DNA from 2 places in the Ruegeria sp. HKCCD9138 genome. Region 1 is predicted to be linked to the other one. Evidence: riboswitches for the same ligand, from Rfam matches in the RefSeq annotation. Region 1 holds a riboswitch; the other holds the start of a gene.

Region 1 (4,816 bases):
GCTGCGGCGCCCGAGGACAGGCCGAAAAGAAACGGGTCGGCCAGATCGTTGCGCGTTGTGGTTTGCAGGACCACGCCAACGATCCCCAGCCCAGCTCCGATCACCGCAGCGAACATTGCGCGCGGCAGACGCAGGTCGAACACGATCCGATGAAGAGGCGTCATTTCTCCGTTGGCTGGCCCGGTTCCCAAAAGAACCGCGTTGAACGCGTCTGCCGCGGGGATAGGTGTGGTGCCGTAGATGGTTGAAATCAGCAAGAGGGCGGTCAATACGACCGCCCCCAGCAGAAGTGTCAGGCCCAATCGGCCCATGTTAGTTGAGGACGGGGTGCATGGCCTGCACCATCTTCGAGATCGCCTCGATATTTGCCGGTCCCGGGGTCAATTCCTCGTACCGTAGGCCAATCCAGCGCTCATTTTTCACTGCATCCGTCTGAGACATCACCGGATGATCTTGCAGGAATTTGAACGTATCCGCCGCGCCGTTGCCAGTTTGATAGTCGAGCAGCACGAGGAATTCAGGGTTGGCAGCGGCTACCGCCTCCCACGAGGTGCGGCCCCAGCTTGTGTCCATGGCATGAGTGACGTTCTTGCCACCAGCGGCAGCAATCATCGCGTCGGGGATGGCGAACTTACCAGCAGTAAAGGGTGCGTCCGCCGGCCCGTCCAGCAGGAAGACACGCGGCTTGGGAAGATCGGCCGTCTGCGCCTCGATCGCGGCAAGTTCATCTTTCCAGCCGCTCACCAACGCCTCGGCCTTATCTTCGACATGCATGACCTTGCCCAGACGCTAAACATCATCGAACAGCAGGTTCATACTGGCTTCGGGGCGGTCCTTGTCCAGATGCACGCAGCTTTCGGACAGGATCATCGTCTTGATGCCAAACGGCTCAAGCGTGTCCGGGGTCACGTCGCCGCCGGGCTTCATGCCGTAATACCAGCCTGCAAAGAACAGGTCGGGTTCGACCGCCACGAGGTTTTCAACAGTTGGGTATTTCGGCGCAAGCTCGGGGATGTCACCGCGCAGCGTGTCGAATTCCGGGCTGGTCTTGTACCATCCGGTGATGCCGGTAAGGCCGACGATCTTGTCCTGCAGACCCAGTGCAAAGGCCATGTCGGTCATGTTCATGTCGTGCACGACCAGGCGTTCGGGTTGCGACTCAAACACAAGCGGCTCGCCGCAATTGTCGACGGTGACCTCATGCGCGGCAGCGCCGCCAGCCATGGCTGTCATCAGCGCCACAGACCAGATGTTCTTCATTTCAGAGTTTTCCTTTTCTTAAGTAGAAACAGTGGTTTTTCGGATATCCAATGCCGGGATCACGCGCCCTTCATGGTGAAAGCACAGGTAATCGACGCCGAATGTGTCGCGAACCCGTTCAGGGGTCAGCACTTCGGCGACCGATCCAAAACCGGTCAGCCGTGCGGATTTCATCAACGCCACATGCGTGGCAAATTCCGGGATCATCACCAGATCGTGGACGATCATGACCACCGTTATGCCCAGTTCGGCAACCAGAGACAGCATGCGCCCCTTGGCGTCGGGATCGAGGTGGTTGGTGGGTTCGTCCAGAAACAGCAAGGACGGATTCTGAGCCAGCGCGCGGGCGATATGAGCTCTTTGACGTTCGCCTCCCGACAACACTGCCATGCGTTTGTCTGCCAATGCGCCGAGGCCCGTCAGGTCCAGAATTCTGGACAGCTCTGCTGCATGCTCCTCTGCTGAACGATCTGGCCAGATCGGAATCTGGCCCAAGGCGACGTAATCTCGCAAAAACAACCTGCCATCCGGAAGCTCCTGCTGGCTGACAACGGCGATCATGCGGGCCCGCTCTTTGGCGGGCATATGTTTGAGACTACGCCCATTGACCTGAACATCGCCCAAACCAATCTCAACGGTTCCGCACAACAGGTTCAGAAGAGTTGTCTTTCCTGCCCCATTTGGGCCGGCGATTGCCAGAATCGCACCCTCGTCCAGCTCGAACGAGGCGCCTTGCAGCAGCACGTCACCGTTGAGCGCATAGTATTCGAGATCACGCGCAGCCAGAAAGGTCGAGGTCGTCATGAGGGCTCCTCCAATCGGATCCGGGGCAAGCGAGAAAGAGTTTTTGAAAATAACGGGCGCGGTCGGTCCGTGGCGTTGGTCCACCCATCCACGCTGTCGCGATATTGGTGTGCAAACTCGGCCAGCGCTTCCACCTCTTGCGGCGTTTGAATGCTGCCGAAGAGGTATTGCGCTTTGTCGACAGCCTGAAACCCGACGGTCGTTGGCTGTGCGCAGCCCGCCATGCAAGCAACGGTGCGAACAGCAAATCCCTCAGGAAGCCTGCCAGTCAGCGCGTTTCGAATAGCGTCAACTGGCAATTCCCCGCCACAAGTCGAGCATATCAGAAGGAAATGATCAGGTGTCTCTGGCATTGCCCGCTCCGCTTGTTGCCAAGCGTGGACAGAAGGTGCCGTTCAGGTAAACACGTATCGAACGTGCCATCAAAGCCTCCTTCCAGGACGCCCCGCCCCGGGTTGGTTGAACATCTGATGGCAGGTCTCCTGACTTGCGGGTCGATGCTTGGCCATCCTTCCCGGTCTCAAGGACCAGTGGCTGTTTGGCGTCGCTCGCCGCTTACAGTTGCGGGGGCAGTCACGGAATTGGCGCCAAATGGCAGACCTCACCGTATTCCCTTTTCATCCCTTGGGTGGACCATCGGGAACCATCACGCGTTTGAGTGCCCGAGAACGCAGGTTGCGTCAATATGGAACTTTTGAAAACACGATTTGCTGGGTGGGAAGTAATCTGTGAACCGCCAGGCAGCTAATCGTACTGGTGCAACATTGGAAATAGGCGATTGGACCCCTGCGCCGATCTAAGAACCGACCGGCGCAGGGTTAGTTGTCATACGAAGCTGACGCCGCTGCTGATCATTGGCAATTCCGTCACCCGCGGACCGGTCGCGGCGATGGCGTTGGCCAGTGCCGGAGCGGACGGCGGGGTGCCGGGTTCACCAACTCCGGTGGGCATTTCGGCGGAAGGTACGATATGAACTTCGATTGCGCCGATATCGCCGATTCTCAACGGCTCGAAATCGGGAAAGTTGGACTGGTCTACGACACCATCCGTCAGGGTTATTTCGTCCCGCATCACATGACCGATACCATACCCGATGCCACCTTCCATCTGTGCCTTGATCACGTCCGGGTTGACTGCAAGTCCGCAGTCGATGGCGCAGGTTACCTTCTCGATCTTCACCCCGTCATCGGCGTTGCCGGATATTTCCACGACTTCGGCCGCGTAGCTGCCAAAGCTTTTGTGAACGGCAATGCCCTGGTTGCGTCCCTCGGGCGCGTTGCCCCAGTTGCCCTTTTCCGCCGCCAATTTTAGCACACCGGCCAATCGCTTCTGATCATTGCCGCTGCCTTCCAGCAGGGCCAGGCGGAACTCAACCGGATCGCGACCTGCGGCACGGGCGGCTTCGTCCATCATGGTCTCCATGACGTAGGCCGTGTGGGTATGTCCGACCGAGCGCCACCAGAGAACAGATGTGGCCTTTGCCACATCGCTTAGACCGATGAACTGCCCCGGGATTTGATAGGGGTTCTCGGTCACGCCTTCGACCGAGCTGTGGTCCACGCCGTTGTGCACGATCAGGCTTTCGAACGCGGTGCCTTTCATGATCGACTGGGCGGCGATGCGGTGATCCCAGCCGGCGATGTTTCCATTTGCGTCCAGACCCACACGCACTTTATGCGCCACGGCGGGGCGGTAGTACCCACCGGTGATGTCATCCTCACGCGACCAGACCAGTTTTACGGGTCGCGAGCGGTCGGTAATCGCAAAGGCAAGCGCGGCTTCGACCTGATAGTCCGCTGTTGGTGTTGCGCGCCGCCCAAATGAGCCGCCTGCGAACACCGTGTTGATACGGATCATTTCCATTGGCAACTGAAAGATCTCGGCAAGTGCGAAATGCGGTCCGGTCGGCATCTGGGCCCCGTCATGCAGGGTGATGCCGCCGTCTTCGTTGGCTTCGATGGTACAGGTCAACGGTTCCATCGGAGCGTGTGCCAGCAGGGGGAAATAGAAGGTCTGCTCGACGACATTGTCTGCACCGTCAATCAACGCTGCTGTGGTTGTTTGGTCCGCACCTGTAACGTTGTACTCGGGATCACTGTTAACCGCGGCCAATAGCTGTTCGCGGATTTCGCCCGAGTCGCGGTTCTCGGCATTGGAGAAATCCCAATCAACGGTTATTGCCTCGCGTGCCTGAAAAGCGGCCCAGGTGGTTTCGGCGTAAACGGCAACGCCTGCCTTGTTGGGCAGGACTGCGGAACGGATGTAACCTTTGATTTCTCTGGCCGCCCCCTCGTCAAACCCGGAAGCGAGGCCGCCCATGCACGGACTACGGGCGATGACGACAACCATCTGATCCGGCAGGTGCAGATCCATCGCGTAAATCGCAGTGCCATTGATCTTGGGAGGAGAATCCTTGCGTCTGACCGCAGCATTGCCGATCAGACGAAACTCGCTGGGGTCTTTCAGGCGCGGCTCGGCCGGGGGGTCGATTTTCGCCGCAGCGGCTACAAATTCCGCAATGGGTGCCTGCCGCCCCACACCTAAGATGATGCCGTTTTCGATCGTCAACGAATTGGAGTCAGCGCCCCAGGCTTCAGCAGCGGCCCGGAGCAGCATGTCGCGCGCCGCAGCGCCGGCTTGGCGGTACTGCATGAATGAATTGGCCATTGCGGTGGACCCGCCGGTGCCCTGAAACTGTCCAAACGCCAGATTGGCATAGCGCGAAGGGTCCGACGGCGCGAATTCGTACTGG
Region 2 (4,816 bases), on a different contig from region 1:
CGCCTTCGGCCGTAAGCAGATATGTGCCCTTGGTAATCGAGCGATAGACCCGAGAGTGATCCATAACCTGATGGGTGTAGGTCAGCGCCTCATCCGCATCGACGCAGCCCGTCAGCACGATCATCGGCACCCGGTCCTGCAACGCGTTCGCGACCACGTTGATCCCGTTCATCGCACCGGGGCCCAGCGTGGCGACCAGGATCGCCGGAGCCCCGTCACGGTGATGCACGGCCTCGGCCATGAAGCCAGCGGCGTTTTCATGTTTGGTCAGGTGAAATGCGATGCCTGCTTTTTCAAGCGCGTCGACCAGTGTCAGAACCTCGCCACCGGGCATACCGAATGCATGGCGGCAACCGGCCTCAAACAACCGTTCGGCCAATAGATCCGCAGCGCGGGGAGAAGGGTCCTGCATCAGTCATGCTCCGAATTGAATGTTGGCAAGCAGATTGCGGAGGACGCCCCCGGACGCAAGGTGGATCACGCCAGTGTGACTATTTGACTGCGCTTTCGGCCACGGCCTGAAACTTGATGTCCAATTCCTCGGCAATATCGGCCAATTCCTGACCGCCCTCGGCCGCATAGGGCGCAAAGACAAAGCTGGGCGTTTTGTAGGACAGCGTGGCCGTGCGGTCGTCATTTTCGGTCACATAAAACCGTATTGGTGCTTCGATCATGGCTGCGGTCGAAGTCCCAAGTACCCGCACTGCGTAGTCATTGTTGAACGCCCCAATCACCAGATTTCCGGGAATGGCGATCCCTCTGGCCGCCGCTGCCTTGGTGGGTCCGGCTTGTGTGACAACGATCAGACCATTTTCTTTCACTGCAGTCTTAGTGGCGTCCACCAGTTGCTCATAGCTCTTGTCGGTAGGGTAGACAGCCCATCCGGCCAAGGGTTCTTGGGCCAGCGTGGGAACGGCCAGCATACACAAAACGGGTAACAATGCCTTCATGACCGCGCCTCCCTTGGATCGGTAGCGTGATTGTTGCCCGAAATTGCGAGGTGGTGCACTCACATTCCTGTGTATCAAAACGCGACAGAGGCTTGCTCTGTAGTCGCGAAACCCGCAGAAACGCGTGAACGTTTCCGAACGAGGCCAAATTGGACAAGATTCGTTTGCTGATCTGTGAAAGCTGTGCGGGCACGCGCGATCGCGATGCTGAACGTCGGGCAGTGCAAGCTGCGTTGACCATTGTCGGGCTGGACGACAGGGTCGAGGTCGGAGCTCATGCCTGCTTCAGCGGTTGCGACAGCCCTACCACGCTGGCTTTGCAGGGGCAGGGGATGGCTTCATACGTCTTCACGGGGATTGATGCTGTCGCTGACGCAGAAGACATCGCTGCAACATGTCGGGCGTTTTTGGACAGCCCCTCGGGTTGGATTGAAGACGCCCGGCCATGCGGGCGTCTTCGGATGTGTCTGCGTGCGCGTGTTCCGGCGCTTTAGTTGACCTGAACCGTGACGGCAGTGCTGACCGGTACGTTGTCGACCGTCAGCGGGCTGTGGCTGTTTGCGTTCAGCGAAACCGAAACCTCGACTTCACCCTTCGGCAGGTCGGGAATATGCATCCAGTTGCCATAAAGGCGCGCCAGCTTCTCGCCATTCACATAGACATGGGCGTGACCCTCGCCGTCATTGTCAGCCTTCGATGCGTTTTCCGGCGAGAACCGGAAGTTCTGAGGCATGACGTGCAGGTTCCAGCCGGCCATCGGGTCCTGTGTCAGCGCGATTTCCAAACCGGGTGCATTCGGACCGGATGGCAGGTTTACGGCGGTGGAATGGTCGTGCGCCATCGCCTCGGCATGGGCGCTGCCGTGATGGGAAGGATCGGAATGGTCATGACCGTCGAAAGTGACGCCATTGGCTGCGGCCAGCACAAATCCAGCGCCTCCGCCAAAGACCAGACCAATTGCAAACAGAGCAAGTGAGCGGGACATTTCTTATCCTTGAAAAACAATAGCCCGCCGGGGTTTGCCCGGCGGGCGCGTCATGCAGTCGATCAGGCGCTTGCTTCGGCGTGCTTGGCTTCTCTCTGCCAGAAATACCCGGCAAAAGACCCAACCAGTACCCAGGCCACCAAACCGATGCCAAAGGCGCGTGCTGCGAACAGCGCGCCGATTTCGGTTGGAACAGGCCCGGTGAAGACATCCGGTTCCGGTGCGCCGATCACATGCGGGGCCAGCAGCAGCGCGGCAGCAACAACATAGCTGATGAGATTACCGCCAAAGGCGATCAGCCACATGGCAACACCCGCTGCGGCCACCGTTGCGAACCACCAGACCTGCCGGGCATAGACATCAGCCGCGGCAACGCCGGGAACTTCCGGTGCCAGCGTAAAGCCTGGCGCCAGGTGAAAGGCGACAAAGCCCGCAAGCCCCCACAGAACGCCGGTGCGGCCATCGACCTTATGCCCAAGACCTTCGGTCACCGACATCAGCGCAACCAGCACCAGCGCATAGCCGGTATAGGTCAGCATCGTGAAAATCACGCTCAGCGCGTCGCGGGTCAGGTCCGAGAACATGCCCGGCAACTCGGGGTGGGCAGAGACGGCTTCGGCTCCGAAATGAACCAGCTCACCGGATTCATACAGTTCGGCGTGCAACAGAACCGGTTGCACAAACGCAAGCTGCAGCAGAGCGGCAATCAGCCCCGCTGCAGCACCAGCGAACAACGCGCTGGTCAGAATGCGACTGAACATTGTCTCAGTGGCAGGGGAAGCCGGTTGCGTGGCGCACGTCATGCGCTGCGTCATGCAGCGCAGCCGCCTGAACATGGCCGGTCAGGGTGATGATGCCCAGACCCAGTGCAACAGCGAACAGAGCCGAAAGTACACCTGTGCGAGCGACCGATGCCGTTTGAGTTTGTGTCGTCATATTTATCCTCCTGTGCCGCCGCACCCGACGGCCGGTGTTTCAATTTTCGCCTGGCAGGTCTCCTGGCTCGCGGGTCGGTGCCTCTGTTCGCCTTCCCCCCGGAACCGGGAGTGGCTGGTTGAACAGGGGCTCACCGCTTACAGTCGCGGGGGCGGCTTTGGATTTGACCTGCGTGCAGGCCGCACCAAATTCCCTCTTAGCATCCGGATGTCTCCGGCAGGACCAGACGGTTTCATTTAGCCGTGAAGGGCTCGTGCACGCAATGACCAAATGCGACGTTTTCGGTCAGATCCCGCGCTTTTTCAGCAGATAGACATCCATGATCCAGCCATGTTCCGCCCGAGCCCGCGCGCGGGTTTCAAGAATCTCGTGCGCCACGTCGGCCAACGGGCCCTTGATCAGAATCTCCTCCGCCATGCCCACGTAAGCGCCCCACCAGATGTCGAATTGGGCCATATCGAGGCATTGGAAAGAGCATTCTCCATCCAGCATGACAGCCACTTTCGAAGCAGCGTCCGGCCACCCTCCGTCTCGCAAACGCCGCCCTGTTGTCACCACATAGGGCGCGCCAATGTCGTTGATCGGAACGGCATGCGCGGCCGTCAGCGCCTGCAGTGCTGTTATGCCGGGAACCACGCGCGTTTTCGGCTGTGGGTCGAGGCGCGAGGCGATCCGAAGCGAACTGTCGTAGAGCGAAGGATCACCCCAGATCAGCAAGGCGACGGTGCGAGCTTCTGGGTGAGCGTCAATCGCCTCACGCCAGCGTTCGGCTATCGCGTCGTGCCATTCATCCACACCGCGCAGGTAACCATCTTCGGCCCGTCGTTTTGGGATGTCGAAATAGGCGGTCCTTGGTGGCTTGTCCGCGACCTGTGCGATGATCTGCTCCCGAATACCAGCCAGATCCGCCTTGTTTTCACCTTTGCGGGGAATCAGGATCAGATCGGCCTCTCGGATCGCCTGCGCGCCCTGAAACGTGACATGATCGGGATTGCCGGTGCCAATGCCAATGAGGTTCAGTTCAATCATCGTCAAACTCTGCCAACGGGCCGTACAGGATCAGGGCCGGGGCCGTACCGATCTCGGTTTTCAGTTTTTCGGACAATGCGCCGATGGTAGAGCGATGCAGAACCTGATCCGGTGTCGAGACCGACTCCGCCATAAGTGCCGGGGTATCCAGAGGCAGACCGTGCGCATGCAGTGTTTCGACCAGCAGCGGAAAGGTGCGTTTTCCCATGAAAACAACCGAAGTCGCACCGGGATCGGCCAGCGCAGGCAAGTTCAGGTCCTCCGGCAATTTGCCGCTGACATCGTGGCCGGTGACAAACTGCACGCGCCGCGCTGTCAGTCGCCGGGTCAGCGGAATTCCCGCCGCAGCGGCCGCTGCTACCGCTGATGGAATGCCTGGAATGATCTCATATTTGATCCCGGCTTCGCGCAGCGCGACTAGCTCTTCCTCCAGGCGCCCGAACATCCCGCCATCGCCTGATTTCAGGCGCACCACATGCTGCCCGGTCTGCGCATATTCCACCAACAAGCGGCTGACATGATCCTGCTTGGGCGAGGGGCGGCCAGCACGTTTGCCTACACCGACCAAATCGGCATCCGAGCGTGCATGGCTCAGAATGGGTCCGCTGCTGAGGTCGTCGAACAACACCGCGTCCGCCTTTTGCATTCGATCAACGGCCTTGAGCGTCAACAATTCCGGATCACCCGGACCCGAACCTATGAAGCTGACGAATCCGCTCATGCCGACGCCTCTGCAATCAGGTGGAAAAAGGTGCCGGTGACATTGCCACGCTGTGAGCCCGTTTGCGGCCCCTCCGCGCCTTCGGCATCAAAGACACGCGCCAGCGGCGCGTCCGGCTGTTCAACAATCGACGAATAGTGGAACTCATGCCCGCGCAGCGCTGTTCCGGCTGCAAAGCCAGGCATCGGCGCCAGC

The links. A riboswitch is a leader RNA that binds a small molecule or an ion and turns the genes downstream of it on or off. The one in region 1 is predicted to bind cobalamin.
Region 2: it holds a riboswitch for cobalamin, as region 1 does, so the genes downstream of both, AC2TEL_RS00275 (CbtB domain-containing protein) here and AC2TEL_RS17535 (DUF1636 family protein) in region 1, are expected to answer to the same signal.

The regions. Positions count from the first base shown of each region.
Region 1 is NZ_JBWVAZ010000011.1:91,972-96,787, forward strand. It holds gene AC2TEL_RS17515 (FecCD family ABC transporter permease) at 1-311, opposite strand, end outside; gene AC2TEL_RS17520 (ABC transporter substrate-binding protein) at 313-774, opposite strand; gene AC2TEL_RS17525 (TroA family protein) at 790-1,260, opposite strand; gene AC2TEL_RS17530 (ABC transporter ATP-binding protein) at 1,279-2,064, opposite strand; gene AC2TEL_RS17535 (DUF1636 family protein) at 2,061-2,417, opposite strand; cobalamin riboswitch at 2,520-2,727, opposite strand; gene AC2TEL_RS17540 (xanthine dehydrogenase family protein molybdopterin-binding subunit) at 2,890-4,816, opposite strand, start outside.
Region 2 is NZ_JBWVAZ010000001.1:53,039-57,854, forward strand. It holds gene AC2TEL_RS00250 (thiamine pyrophosphate-binding protein) at 1-412, opposite strand, end outside; gene AC2TEL_RS00255 (DUF302 domain-containing protein) at 492-950, opposite strand; gene AC2TEL_RS00260 (DUF1636 family protein) at 1,100-1,444, shown strand; gene AC2TEL_RS00265 (hypothetical protein) at 1,441-1,935, opposite strand; gene AC2TEL_RS00270 (CbtA family protein) at 1,998-2,696, opposite strand; gene AC2TEL_RS00275 (CbtB domain-containing protein) at 2,701-2,871, opposite strand; cobalamin riboswitch at 2,907-3,113, opposite strand; gene cobF (precorrin-6A synthase (deacetylating)) at 3,157-3,900, opposite strand; gene cobA (uroporphyrinogen-III C-methyltransferase) at 3,893-4,621, opposite strand; gene AC2TEL_RS00290 (cobyrinic acid a,c-diamide synthase CobB) at 4,618-4,816, opposite strand, start outside.